DNA from 2 places in the Streptomyces sp. TAA040 genome. Region 2 is predicted to be linked to the other one. Evidence: riboswitches for the same ligand, from Rfam matches in the RefSeq annotation. Region 2 holds a riboswitch; the other holds the start of a gene.
The links. A riboswitch is a leader RNA that binds a small molecule or an ion and turns the genes downstream of it on or off. The one in region 2 is predicted to bind S-adenosylmethionine.

Region 1: linked by a shared signal. The riboswitch ahead of thrC (threonine synthase) and the one ahead of H300_RS24305 (aminotransferase class V-fold PLP-dependent enzyme) in region 2 are both predicted to bind S-adenosylmethionine.

The regions. Positions count from the first base shown of each region.
Region 1 is NZ_AUKR01000014.1:126,486-132,724, forward strand. It holds gene H300_RS0114505 (cold-shock protein) at 183-386, opposite strand; gene H300_RS0114510 (MoaD/ThiS family protein) at 802-1,077, opposite strand; gene thrC (threonine synthase) at 1,237-2,550, opposite strand; SAM riboswitch class I at 2,568-2,718, opposite strand; gene H300_RS0114520 (glucosyl-3-phosphoglycerate synthase) at 3,045-4,004, shown strand; gene H300_RS0114525 (trehalose-6-phosphate synthase) at 4,145-5,593, shown strand; gene otsB (trehalose-phosphatase) at 5,658-6,239, opposite strand, start outside.
Region 2 is NZ_AUKR01000001.1:149,228-155,466, reverse strand. It holds gene H300_RS0100695 (NYN domain-containing protein) at 290-1,648, opposite strand; gene H300_RS0100690 (hypothetical protein) at 1,669-1,908, opposite strand; gene H300_RS0100685 (Lrp/AsnC ligand binding domain-containing protein) at 2,171-2,452, shown strand; gene H300_RS24305 (aminotransferase class V-fold PLP-dependent enzyme) at 2,507-3,916, opposite strand; SAM riboswitch class IV at 4,088-4,206, opposite strand; gene trpD (anthranilate phosphoribosyltransferase) at 4,308-5,372, opposite strand; gene qcrB (cytochrome bc1 complex cytochrome b subunit) at 5,496-6,239, opposite strand, start outside.

The sequences.
Region 1 (6,239 bases), on a different contig from region 2:
TAGCACTCGCCCCCCGAGAGTGCAAGCGGCCGAGGCGATTCCGCAAGCGACCCGCGGCCGCGCCGCGCGGAGCGGCCGCCCCGCGCGGCGGACCCTCGAAGCCGGCCGGACACGCCGAAGGGTCCGCATCCCCGTCTGCGGGGGATGCGGACCCTTCGGTGACGATGTGGTGTGGTCGTCGCTCAGGCAGCCACCCGGACCATGTCCGCCTGCGGCCCCTTCTGACCCTGCGAGATCTCGAACTCGACTCGCTGCCCTTCCTCAAGGGTGCGGTACCCGTCCATCTGGATCGCGCTGTAGTGGACGAACACGTCCGCACCACCGTCGACCGCGATGAAGCCGTACCCCTTCTCCGCGTTGAACCACTTGACGGTGCCCTGAGCCATCCCAAACTCCCCTATTGCTGGCCCTGCGCGAGGCCGCACTCCGCAGACCTCGGGTCAGAACTCACCCCCGACAGGCGTCGTGGGGTGTGCGCCGGAACGCGTCGACCGCCGCTGAATGTATCTGCACGGACGCCCTCTGCAACAGGTCAATCCGACGAGAATTCCGGGCGGCGGCACGCGGATGTTTCGCCCCGAACCTGAAGGAAACCGGGCAAGGCGGGCCGGGCACAACGGATCAACCCGACAAATGGGTCAGCATTTTCGGGCACAACTTGTCGCGTTCTCACCTGCGCGCGGCAGGGATGCTCAGGGGGGCGAGGTCCATTCTATCGCCTCTCGGAGCACGGAATTGCCCCCTCCGCTTGTCCTGCGGAGGGGGCAATCCAGGAGGAAAGGTTCGTACCGGTCCGCGGGTTCAGCCGCCGGCGACCGCGGGGATGATCGAGACACCCGCGCCGTCCGGGGTGGGCGTCTGGAGACCCTCGGCGAACCGCACGTCGTCGTCGTTCACGTAGACGTTCACGAAACGGCGCAGCTTGCCGGTGTCGTCCAGGACCCGCGGGCCGATCCCCTGGTAATTCTCCTCCAGGTCGGTCAGCACCTCGGAGAGGGTCGCGCCGTCGGCGGACACCTCGGACTTGCCGCCGGTGTAGGTGCGCAGAATGGTCGGGATGCGGACGGTAACGCTCATCGGGTTCACCTTCTGTGACGTGCCGTGGGTGAGAAGGGGTGACGAAGGAGTCGGTGGGGCGCGGTGGCGCGCCGCCGGGGTGTCGGGAGGGACGGGACCGGGTCGGCCGGACAGGTCAGGGCCGTGCCCCTCCCGGACCGGCCTCCCCGGCCGGGCGGGTCAGCCCAGGCCGGCGGCCCGGAAGGCGTCCAGGCTGGGCCGGATGACCGCAGAGGGGCCGGAGGTGGGCGCCACCGCGTCCAGCGTCTTCAGGCCGTCCCCGGTGTTCAGCACCACCGTGGTCAGCGACGGGTCCAGCAGGCCCTTCTCGATCAGCTTCGCCGTGACACCGACGGTCACCCCGCCGGCCGTCTCCGCGAAGATGCCCTCGGTCCGGGCCAGCAGCTTGATCGCATCGACCACCTGGGCGTCGTCGACGTCCTCCACCGCACCGCCCGTGCGCCGGGCGATGTCGAGGACGTACGGGCCGTCGGCCGGGTTGCCGATCGCCAGCGACTTGGCGATGGTGTCCGGCCGCACCGGACGCACCACGTCGTGGCCGTCCCGGAAGGCCTGCGAGACGGGGGAGCAGCCCTCGGCCTGGGCGCCGAAGACCTTGTACGGGCGGTCCTCGACCAGTCCGAGCGCGATCAGCTCGCGCAGCCCCTTGTCGATCTTGGTCAGCTGCGAGCCGGACGCGATCGGGATCACGAGCTGGTCCGGGAGCCGCCAGCCGAGCTGCTCGCAGATCTCGTACGCCAGGGTCTTCGACCCCTCCGCGTAGTAGGGACGCAGGTTGACGTTGACGAAACCCCAGTCCTCTCCGATCGGGTCGCCGATCAGCTCGCTGCAGAACCGGTTCACGTCGTCGTAGTTGCCCTCGATCCCGACCAGTTCACCACCGTAGACCGCGGCCATCACGACCTTGCCCTGTTCCAGGTCGTGCGGGATGAACACACAGGAGCGCAACCCCGCACGGGACGCCGCCGCGCCGACCGCTCCCGCCAGGTTGCCCGTCGAGGAGCAGGAGAGCGTGGTGAAACCGAAGGCGCGCGCGGCCTCGACCGCGATCGCCACCACCCGGTCCTTGAAGGAGTGCGTCGGGTTCCCGGAGTCGTCCTTGACGTGCAGCGAACCGGTGACGCCCAGTTCCTTCGCCAGGTTGTCGGCCCTGACCAGCTTGGTCATGCCCGGATTCAGGCTGGGCTTGTCCGCGACGTCGGCCGGGACCGGCAGCAACGGTGCGTAGCGCCAGATATTGTGCGGACCGGCCTCGATCCGCGCCCGCAGCGCCTCGGGATCGTCCGCCGGCAGGTCGTAGGCGATCTCCAGCGGACCGAAACACGCCGTACAGGCGAAGCTCGGACCCAGCGGGATACGCTCCCCGCACTCGCGGCAGGAGAGCGCCGCAGCGGGCCCGAGGAGACCCTCGGAAGCGGAACCGCCGTTCGATCCGGCGGCACCGGTGCTGCTGTCGACTGTGTGCACAGACATGGAGGCGAGGCCCTTTCTCCTCATCTTCCCCTCGGCGTATCTCGCCACGGGACGGAATTGGCACCTTCCCCACGGCGGCCTCGCCCGAGAAGAATTCGGAACACGAGTGCGCGCGGGAGGGTTGCCGGGGCTTCAACGGGCCGTTCCCTCTGCCCCTCTGGATGAGCGGTATGACGCCGGGCCCGTGATCCACCCGGTGTGTTTGTCCCGCGGGCCACCGGCGGTCACCGGCAGCCGACCCCGACATACGGAGGTCACACGCGTTGTTCAAGACTGTAACCGACACCCGTCATCGTGGAGACAGTCGTCCGCACCGCGAGACGTGACGCTGCCGCCCCCCGGTGGACGCCCGCCGGGGCGGCAGTGCCGCGGGCCCGCTCGCCGCGCACCGGCCGGTGACCGCACGCGTGGGGGCCGTGCGGCCCCCACGCACCGACCGGCCCGCGCGGCGGACGGCGACGACCCGCGACACCGAGACCTGGGGAGACGCGCACGTGCTGGATGAGGTCGACAGCTGGCTGCGGCGGCGTTCCTGGACCGCCGCGGACCGGTCGCTGCCACAGCTCCTGGCCGCCAAACGCGCCGCCGGGCCGCGCGGCACCGTCAGCGTCGTACTGCCCGCGCTGAACGAGGAGTCCACCGTCGGCGCCATCGTCTCCGTCATCCGCGAGGAGCTGATGACGGACGAGACCCCGCTGGTCGACGAACTGGTCGTACTGGACTCCGGCTCCACCGACCGCACCGCCGAGACCGCCGCCGCGGCCGGTGCGAAGGTCGTCCACCGCGACGAGGTGCTCCCCCGGCTGCCCGCCCTCCCCGGCAAGGGCGAGGTGCTGTGGCGCTCGCTGCTCGCCACCACCGGCGAGCTCGTCTGCTTCGTGGACGCCGACCTGCGCGGCTTCGAGTCGCGCTTCGTCTCCGGCATCGTCGGCCCGCTCCTCACCGACCCCGGCCTGCACCTGGTCAAGGCCATGTACGACCGGCCGATGGGCGACGACCCGGCGGGCGGCGGCCGGGTCACCGAGCTCGTCGCCCGCCCGCTGCTCAACCTGCACTGGCCTCGGCTCGCGGGCTTCGTCCAGCCGCTCGGCGGCGAGTACGCGGCCCGCCGCACCCTGCTGGAGCAGCTCCCCTTCCCCGTCGGCTACGGCGTCGAGCTGGGCCTGCTCATCGACGCCCTGGACACCGTCGGCCTCGACGCCCTGGCCCAGGTCGACGTCGGCGTCCGCCGGCACCGCCACCAGGACGGCCAGGCGCTCGGCCGGATGGCCGCCACCATCCAGCGCACCGCCCAGCTCCGGCTGCCCGGCGCCCCTCTCGCCCGCGCCGAGATCACCCAGTTCACCCGCCTCCCCGGCGGCGGCTTCGACGCCCGGACCCACCAGGTCGCCACCGAGGAGCGCCCGCCGATGCGCGGCGTCCCCGAATACCACGCCCACCGACGCGCCGCCTGACCCCGGCGGCGCGTCGGGTGGCGCGGCCGGTGCCGGGCCCCTCGCGGCAGCCCTGCCGCGGCCCTTACCGCACCCGAACGAGATCCGCACGAGATCCGTACGACAGTTTGAGCAGGCCCGACGACGGATACGCTCGCGACATGGCCCCTGCACCCCGCATCCTCGTCGCCTCCAACCGCGGCCCCGTCTCGTACACCGAGGCCGAGGACGGTTCGCTCACCGCCAAGCGCGGCGGCGGCGGCCTGGTGTCCGGGCTCTCCGCCATCGGGCCCGACGCCGGCGCCCTCTGGGTGTGCGCCGCCCTCACCGACGCCGACCGCGCGGCCGCCCGGCGCGACCGGGGCCGGCTCCCCGCCACCGACACAGGCGAGCAGCGCGTCCGCATGCTCGACATACCGGCCGACATCTTCGCCGCCGCCTACAACGGCGTCGCCAACTCGGTCCTGTGGTTCGTCCACCACCTGCTGTACCAGACCCCGTTGGAACCGGTCTTCGACACCGCGTTCGAGGCCGAGTGGGCGTCCTACGAGGCGTACAACGCCGCCTTCGCCGACGCCCTCGCCGCGGAGGCCGACGAGGGCGCCACCGTCCTCGTGCAGGACTACCACCTCGTCCTCGTGCCCGGCCTGCTCCGTGAGCGCCGCCCCGACCTGCGCATCGGGCACTTCTCCCACACCCCGTGGGCGCCGCCGGACTACTACCGGCTGCTCCCCGACGAGGTCGCCGCCGCCGTGCTGCGCGGCATACTCGGCGCGGACCGCGCCGCCTTCCTCACCTGGCGCTGGGCCGAGGCCTTCACCGCCTGCTGCACCGACCTGCTCGGCGCCTCCGTCATCTCCGCGGACGGCGAACTCCTCGTCTCCCACGAGGGCCGCGCCACCCGGATCGGCGTGCACGGCCTCGGCGCCGACGCCGAGTTCCTCCGCGAACGCGCCCACCGCGAGGACGTCGACGACAGGATGGCCGACCTTCGCACCCGGATCGGCGGCACCGACCGCCGCACCGTCGTCCGGGTGGACCGCACCGAGCTGTCCAAGAACATCGTCCGCGGCCTGCACGCCTTCCGCCGCCTGCTCGACGACCACCCCGAGTGGCGCGAACGCGTCGTGCACCTCGCCTTCGCCTACCCCTCCCGGCAGGACCTGCCGATCTACCGCGACTACACCGCCGAGGTCTCCCGCGTCGCCGAGGAGATCAACGACGCCTACGGCACCCCCGGCTGGACTCCGGTGCTGCTGCACGTCAAGGACGACTTCGCCCGCTCGCTGGCGGCCTACCGCCTCGCCGACGTCGCCCTCGTCAACCCGATCAGGGACGGCATGAACCTCGTCGCCAAGGAGGTCCCCGTCGTCTCCGACGCGGGCTGCGCCCTCGTCCTCTCCCGCGAGGCCGGCGCCCACGCCGAACTCGCCGCCGACGCCTGGACCGTCAACCCGTACGACATCGCCGGCACCGCCCGCGCCCTCCACGAGTCCCTGCTGCTCCCGGCCGCCGAGCGCACCGAACGCACCCAACGCCTCGCCGACGCCGCCACCGCCCTCCCCCCGCACCGCTGGTTCCTCGACCAGCTCCACGCCCTGGAGCCCTGAGCCCTCGCCCCGGCCTTCCCTGTCCAGTAGCGCGCCGCGGCCCCGGGAAGGCCGGGGCGAGGGCTCAGGGTGCCTGCTCCGGCAGGAGGGCGGAGAGGAGAGCGGCCACGCCTTCGGGCCCGTCGACGACGAGGTCGGCACGGTCGGCGAGAGTGGTGACGGTCTCGCCGGGGACGGTGCTGGCGCTGCACACCAGCAGGCCGGGACGGCCCGACTCGCGGCGCCTCCCGACGGCGTCGTAGGCGGCCAGGTCACCGAGGTCGTCACCGGCGTAGAGGACGGGACCCGCGTCGGTCTCGGCGAGGAAGGAGTCGAGGGCCAGGCCTTTGTCCATGCCGGGCGGCCGGAGTTCGAGCACCATGCGGCCGGGTTCGAGGTGCAGGCCGTGGCGGGCGGCCAGTTCGTGCAGCGGTGCGCGGAGCAGCTCGAAGGCGGCGGCCGGGTCGGGGGTGCGGCGGGTGTGGACGGCGAAGGCGCGGCCCTTGTCCTCGGTCCACGTGCCTTCGGGCGCGCCGATCCGGGTCAGCAGGGACGGGAGTGCGGCGCGGGCTGCGGCTACGCCGGGGTCCGGGGGCGGGGTGCGGGTCTCCCCGGTGGCGGCGTCCCAGCGTTCGGCACCGTAGGCGCCGAGGACGGTGACCTGCTC
Region 2 (6,239 bases):
ACCTCACACGGGCAGCTACCGCAGGTTGACCCTGCGTACCGCAGGCGCACCCGCACGAGGGGCCGATCCGGCACACCGTTCCGATCGCATGCGGAACACCGGGGGCGCACACCCTCCCAGAAGCGCCCATCGAAGTGGGACCGACTGCGCCGGGAAGGGGACATTCCCTCACATGCATCGCACACACCCTCGTTTCGCGCGTGCGGCGCGTTCCGCACAAGCGGCGGGTCCCCGGCGCTCCGCTCGTGCTCCGCACGCGCCGCCGGGTCGAGCGGGCGCCCGGGCCGGGTCAGCGGCTGAGGCGCTTGAGCAACAGGGCCGAGGGCACCGGACGGGCGCCGGAGACCGCCACCCCGTCGGCCACCTCTCGGTCGGTGGAGACCACCACCACCGGACGTCCCTCCGGCTCGGCCCGGACCAGTCGGCGGATCAACTCGTCCGCGGTCTGCCCCGGCTTGCTGAACAGCACCCGCACACCGCGTGGCGGGGCCAGCAGCACCGGCACGGCCAACTCGGCCCCGTCGAAGACACAGGTCACCTCGGCGCCGGACTGGGCGGCCAGTATCGACAGGCCGCCCAGCAGGCGCAGCCGCTGCTTCTCCAGCGGCAGCGAGGGGTATCCGGTCTTGGTGACGTTGTAGCCGTCCACCAGCAGGTGGACCTGCGGCAGCGAGAGCAACTGGTCCAGCAGCGCCGGGTCCTCCTCGGACAGCGCACGGCTGGCGATGTCGCGGGGGGAGATCCGGCCGGGTTCGACCGCCTCCACGGTATCGGCCGGGCGCTGGCGGGCCGGTGGCAGGGCCAGTTCCCTGCGCAGGCCCTGGGCGCCGTCCAGGACGGTGTCGAGAAGCAGTCGCAGCCGCATGTCCGCCGCGCTCCGGCCCTCCCGGGTGGCCCGGCGACCGGCCTCCAGGGCCGCCTCGGCCTCGGCCAGCCGGTTCCGCAGGCGACGCGCCTCGCTCTCCGCCGCAGCCTTGCGGGCCGCCTCCGCTGCGCGGAACTCGTCGTGTTCCGCCTGCACCTTGCGCACGGCCGCCTCGCCGCGTTTGACGTCGCTCAGGGCACTGCGCAGCTTCCGCTGCACGGCCTCGGTCTCCCGGCGGGCGGCCTCCAGTTCGGTCCGGTGCCGCTCGGCGTCGCTGCGGGCGGCCGCGCGGAGCCGGGCCAGTTCCTCCCGCAGGCGGGCGAGTTCGCGTTCTGCCTCCTCGTCGGCCTGCTCGGCCCTGGCGCGCTGGGCCTCCTCCCCCGCGGCCGCGACGAGCTTGACCCAGCCGTCGGGACGGAGCACGTAGGCGACCGCGGCGAGGTCCACCGGGTCCGCGGCGGCGGGCGGGGCCCCCTGCTCCACAGCCGCGGCGAGGTCCGGTTCCAGTTCGCGCACCCGCTGCGCGACGCGGTGCCGGAACACCGTGTCGGCGGCCAGCGCGGTGGCCATCGCGTTGCCCCCGTACTTTGCGCGGCGCGCGGGGGTGAAGCGGGCGTACTGCCGCAGCGGCGTCGGCAGTTCCGCGATCGTCAGTCCGCCGAGGGCATCGCCGGTGAGCGCCACGACACGTCGCCGGACCCGCTCCGGCAGCGGGCGGTCCAGCGCCTCCGCACCACCGGACGACTGGTCCGGTGCCGGGTCACCGCCCGTCCGTTCCTCCACCGTGCACACCCACCCGTCCGTCAGGCCTGGGCGCTCGGACGGTCGACGAGCTCGACCTGGTCGACCGCGTCGCACCACCGGCACCGCACGGAATCCAGGGTCTCGCTGAGCACCCTGCGCTCCTCCACGTCCGGCTGCCCCGCAAGGTCGAGGTGGACGTACTCCACCACCTTGCTGCTGCGGGTCACGTCGAAACGGGTGAGATTGCCGCACAACGTGCAGCGCCAACGCGTCTCAGCGGTGGGCGCGGGGACCGGCATGGTGGTGTCCTCCTGCTTCGGTGCGGCGTGCGACGGCTCGTCCACTCTCCCGCAACCCTACGGCCTGCGGCCCGCCGGGTGTGGCGAGGCGTACGCGCCGGGGCGGCCCGGCGCGTACGGACGCGTCCGGCACGGGCCGGCGGTGCGCCCTCCCGGGACGGCGCACCGCCGGTCCCGCCGCCCCGGCGTCCCGTGATCTCCGGCGGGGCCAACCCTTAGAGTGAACGGGCCAGACCAGGCGAGCGAGGAAGAAGGCCCAGAAGTGATCACTTCGATCGTGCTCATCAGGACCAGCACCGACCTGATTCCCGAGATCGCCGAGCAGATCGCCGCGCTGGAGGGGGTCAGCGAGGTGTACTCGGTGACCGGGGCGCACGACCTGATCGCAATGGTGCGCGTCGCCCGGCACGACGATCTGGCCGAGGTGATCCCCGGCCGGATCAGCAAGGTGCCGGGCGTGCTGGCCACCGAGACGCACATCGCGTTCCGCACCTACTCGCAGCACGATCTGGAGGCGGCCTTCGCCATCGGGCTGGACGCCTGAGCCCGCCGTCCCGACCACCGGGGCGACCGGCTCCGCTGCGGGGTGCGCGGCGGATCACCCCTGCGGGTCCGCAGCCCGCCCCGCCCCGGCGAGCGCCGCCACCGCCGCCACGAAGCGGTCCACGTGTTCCTGCGGGGTCCCCACGCCGAAGCTGACGCGCACGGCGTTCACCGGCGGCTCCCCCTGCGTGTGCGGGGCGCTGTGCGCGCCCGCCCCGCAGCCGCCCGGCCCGCCGGCCGCACCGGCCCCCAGCAGCGCGCGCAGCAGCGGGTGGGCGCAGAAGAGTCCGGCCCGCACCCCGATCCCGTACTCGGCGGAGAGCGCGTCCGCCAGGGCGGCGCTGTCCCAGCCGTCCAGGACGAAGGACACCACCCCCACCCGCGGGGCCCGCTCCCCGAACAGGCTCAGGAGGCGCAGACCCGGCACCCGCACCAAGCCGGCGCACAGCCGGTCCAGGAGCCGCTCCTCCCGCTCCGCCAGTTCCTCCCGGCCCGCCTCGGTCAACGCCCGGCAGGCGGAGGCGAGGGCCACGGCCCCGATGACGTTCGGCGAGCCGGCCTCGTGCCGGGCCTCGCCGCTGTGCCACGCCACCTCCGGCCGTCCGTCCGGTCCGCTGCGGACGCTGCGCGCGGCTCCGCCCCCGGCGAGATACGGTTCGGCCCGCTCCAGCCAGTCCGCCCGTCCGGCCAGCACACCGGTACCGAAGGGCGCGTAGAGCTTGTGGCCGGACAGCGCGACCCAGTCCACGTCCAGCGCGGCGAGGTCCACCCTCCGGTGCGGCGCGAGCTGCGCGGCGTCCAGGACGACGCGGGCACCGTGCCGGTGCGCGGCCGCGGCGAGTTCGCGGACCGGCCACAGTTCGCCCGTCACGTTGGAGGCACCGGTGACGCACACCAGCTTGTGTCCCGCGGGTGCGGCGTGCAGCGCCTCGTCCAGCGCGGCCACCGCCTGCTCCGGCGAGCGGGGTACGGCGAGGTACTCGGTCGGGTGCTCCCGCCACGGGAGCAGCGCGGCGTGGTGCTCGCTCTCGAAGACGAAGACCCGGGTGCCGGACGGGAGCGCCGCCGCCAGCAGGTTCAGCGAGTCGGTGGTGGACCGGGTGAAGACCACCTGGTCGGCCTCGCGGCCGAGCGCCGGGGCGGCGGCCCGGCAGCCGAGGAACGCGGCGACGGTGGCGCGGCTCTGCTCGTACAGGTCGGTGGAGAGGCGGGAGAGGTGGCCCGACCCCCGGTGCACGCTTCCGTAGGAGGGGGCGTAGGCGGCCACGTCGTCCCAGACCCGCTGGAGGGCGGGTGCGCTGGCGGCCTGGTCGAGCGCGGCGTACTCGACCTCGCCGCCGGCGGCGAGCGGCACCCGCACCCCGGAGCCCAGAACGGGCAGCGGCGGGCCGTCCGCGGTCGCGGAGGAGGTGACGGGAACCGCGGCACGGGCGGGAGCAGCGGAGGCAGGGGGAAATGCGGACATGGCGGGATCTCCCGTGGACGGGTGGCGAGGAAGTTCACTGGAACGGGTCAGCACGGTGCGCGACGGCCGTCCGCTGCGGACGGCCGCGGGGCGCGGGACCGCTCAGCCGGGGAAACGGAGGCGGGGCGTGACGCCCCTGCGCATTCGCCTGCTCATCGAAAGGAACTCCCTCGACCGCGCTTGCCGTAGACCTTGCTGTCATACGGCCCGGTCATCACCCGGGGCACCCCGCCGCGTGAGGAGGGTTGCCGGACAGCGGGCCGGGGCCGAAATCGCTGTCGCTCGTGACCTGCCGTGAGTATGCCACACACCTGCGGGGTGCCGCCCCCGGTGGCCGCCCCGGGGCGGCCACCGGACCCGCGCGTCCGGCCCGCTGCCCGCCGGGACCGGCTCAGGCGTGGCTAGCGCCGACCCAGCGGTCCAGGACGGCCCTGGCCGCACCGGAGTCCAGGGAGAGGGCGGCCTGTTCGGTGCCGGCCGCGAGCTGCTCGGTCAGCGACCGGTCGTCCGGGTCGAGCGCCGCCAGTGCGGCGGCGGCGTTGAGCAGCACCGCGTCGCGCACCGGGCCGCGCTCCCCGTCCAGGAACCGCCGGGCGACGTCGGCGTTGTACGCGGAGTCCGCCCCGCGCAGCGCCTCGATCGGCACCAGTGCGATGCCGAGGTCGCGCGGGTCGAAGGACTGCCGCCGCACCTCGCCGTCCCGCACCCGCCACACCGTGGAGGTGGCCGTGGTGGTGAGCTCGTCGAGACCGTCGTCTCCGCGGAAGACCAGGGCCGAGGTGCCGCGTTCCGCCAGCACTCCGGCCATGATCGGCGCCATCCTGGCGTCCGCCACCCCGGTGGCCTGGGCGCCCACCCGCGCCGGGTTGGTGAGCGGGCCGAGGAAGTTGAACGTGGTGGGGATGCCCAGCTCGCGCCGGGCGGCCGCGACGTGCCGGAGCGCGGGGTGGAACCTCACCGCGAAGCAGAAGCTGATGCCCGCCTCGGCAGCCACCTCGGCGACCCGCTGCGGCGTCAGGTCCAGGTTGACGCCCAGCTTCTCCAGCACGTCGGAGGACCCGCTGGCCGAGGACGCCGCCCGGTTGCCGTGCTTGACCACCTTCGCCCCGGCGCCGGCCACCACGATCGCCGCCATCGTGGAGATGTTCACCGTCTTCGCCCGGTCGCCGCCGGTGCCGACGATGTCGACGGTGGGCCCCGGCACCTCGATGGTGTGGGCGTGCTCGTACATCGTGCGGACCAGGCCGGACACCTCCTCGACGGTCTCCCCCTTGGCCCGCAGGGCGACGGCGAACCCGGCGATCTGCGCGTCGGTGGCCTCACCGCGCATGATCCGGTCCATTGCCCACGCGGTGTCCCCGGCCCCGAGGTCGGAACCGGACAGCAGGGCGGACAGCACGTCGGGCCAGGTGCGCGCCGCCGCGGTGTCGCCTCCGGTGGGGGTAACGGCGCTCATGGTCCACGCTCCTGGTCGGTCGCCGGGCTGGTGATCAGGCCGCCACCCTATCGATCCCCGGACACGCCGCAGGGCCCCGTTCCAAGCACTGGACGGGGCCCTGCGGGCGGTGCGTGCCGGGGATCAGTGGTGGCCGTGGCCTTCCATGATCTCCTTGTACTCCTTCTGCGTGGGCTTCGGCACCTGGCCGGCCGGTCCGTAGTAGCCGCGGTTGAGCTTGATCCGCAGCTTCTCCACCGGGCCCACCGTGCGCCGGACACCGTTCTCGTCGGTGGCCGCCGGCAGCTCGGCCGGCCTGTGCTGGTCGTGCTGAGTGAGCAGGTGGAGCTGCTCGGCGGGCAGCGGCTCGTGGACCTCGACGAACTCGCCGTGCGGCAGGCGCTTGATGACACCGGTCTCCCGGCCGTGCAGCACCTTCTCGCGGTCCCGCCGCTGGAGTCCGAGGCAGATCCGCCGCGTGATCACGAAGACCACCACCGGCACCAGGAAGAAGCCGATCCGCACGAACCAGGTGATCGCGTTGATGGACAGGTTGAAGTGGATCGCCCACAGGTCGTTGCCGCCGCCGACCAGCATCACGAAGTACCAGCTGATCCACGCGGCCCCGAAGCCCGTGCGGGTCGGCGCGTTCCGCGGCCGGTCGAGCAGGTGGTGCTCCCGGTTGTCCTTGGTGACCCAGGACTCGAAGAACGGGTAGACCGCGATCGCCGCGAGCACCAGTGGGAAGACCATCAGAGGCACGAACACACCGAAGTTGATGGTGTGGCCGGTCGGGATGACCCACTCCCAGCCGGGCATCACCCGGATGAGTCCCTCCGAGAAGCCCATGTACCAGTCGGGCTGGGCGTTGGTGGACACCAGGTCGGG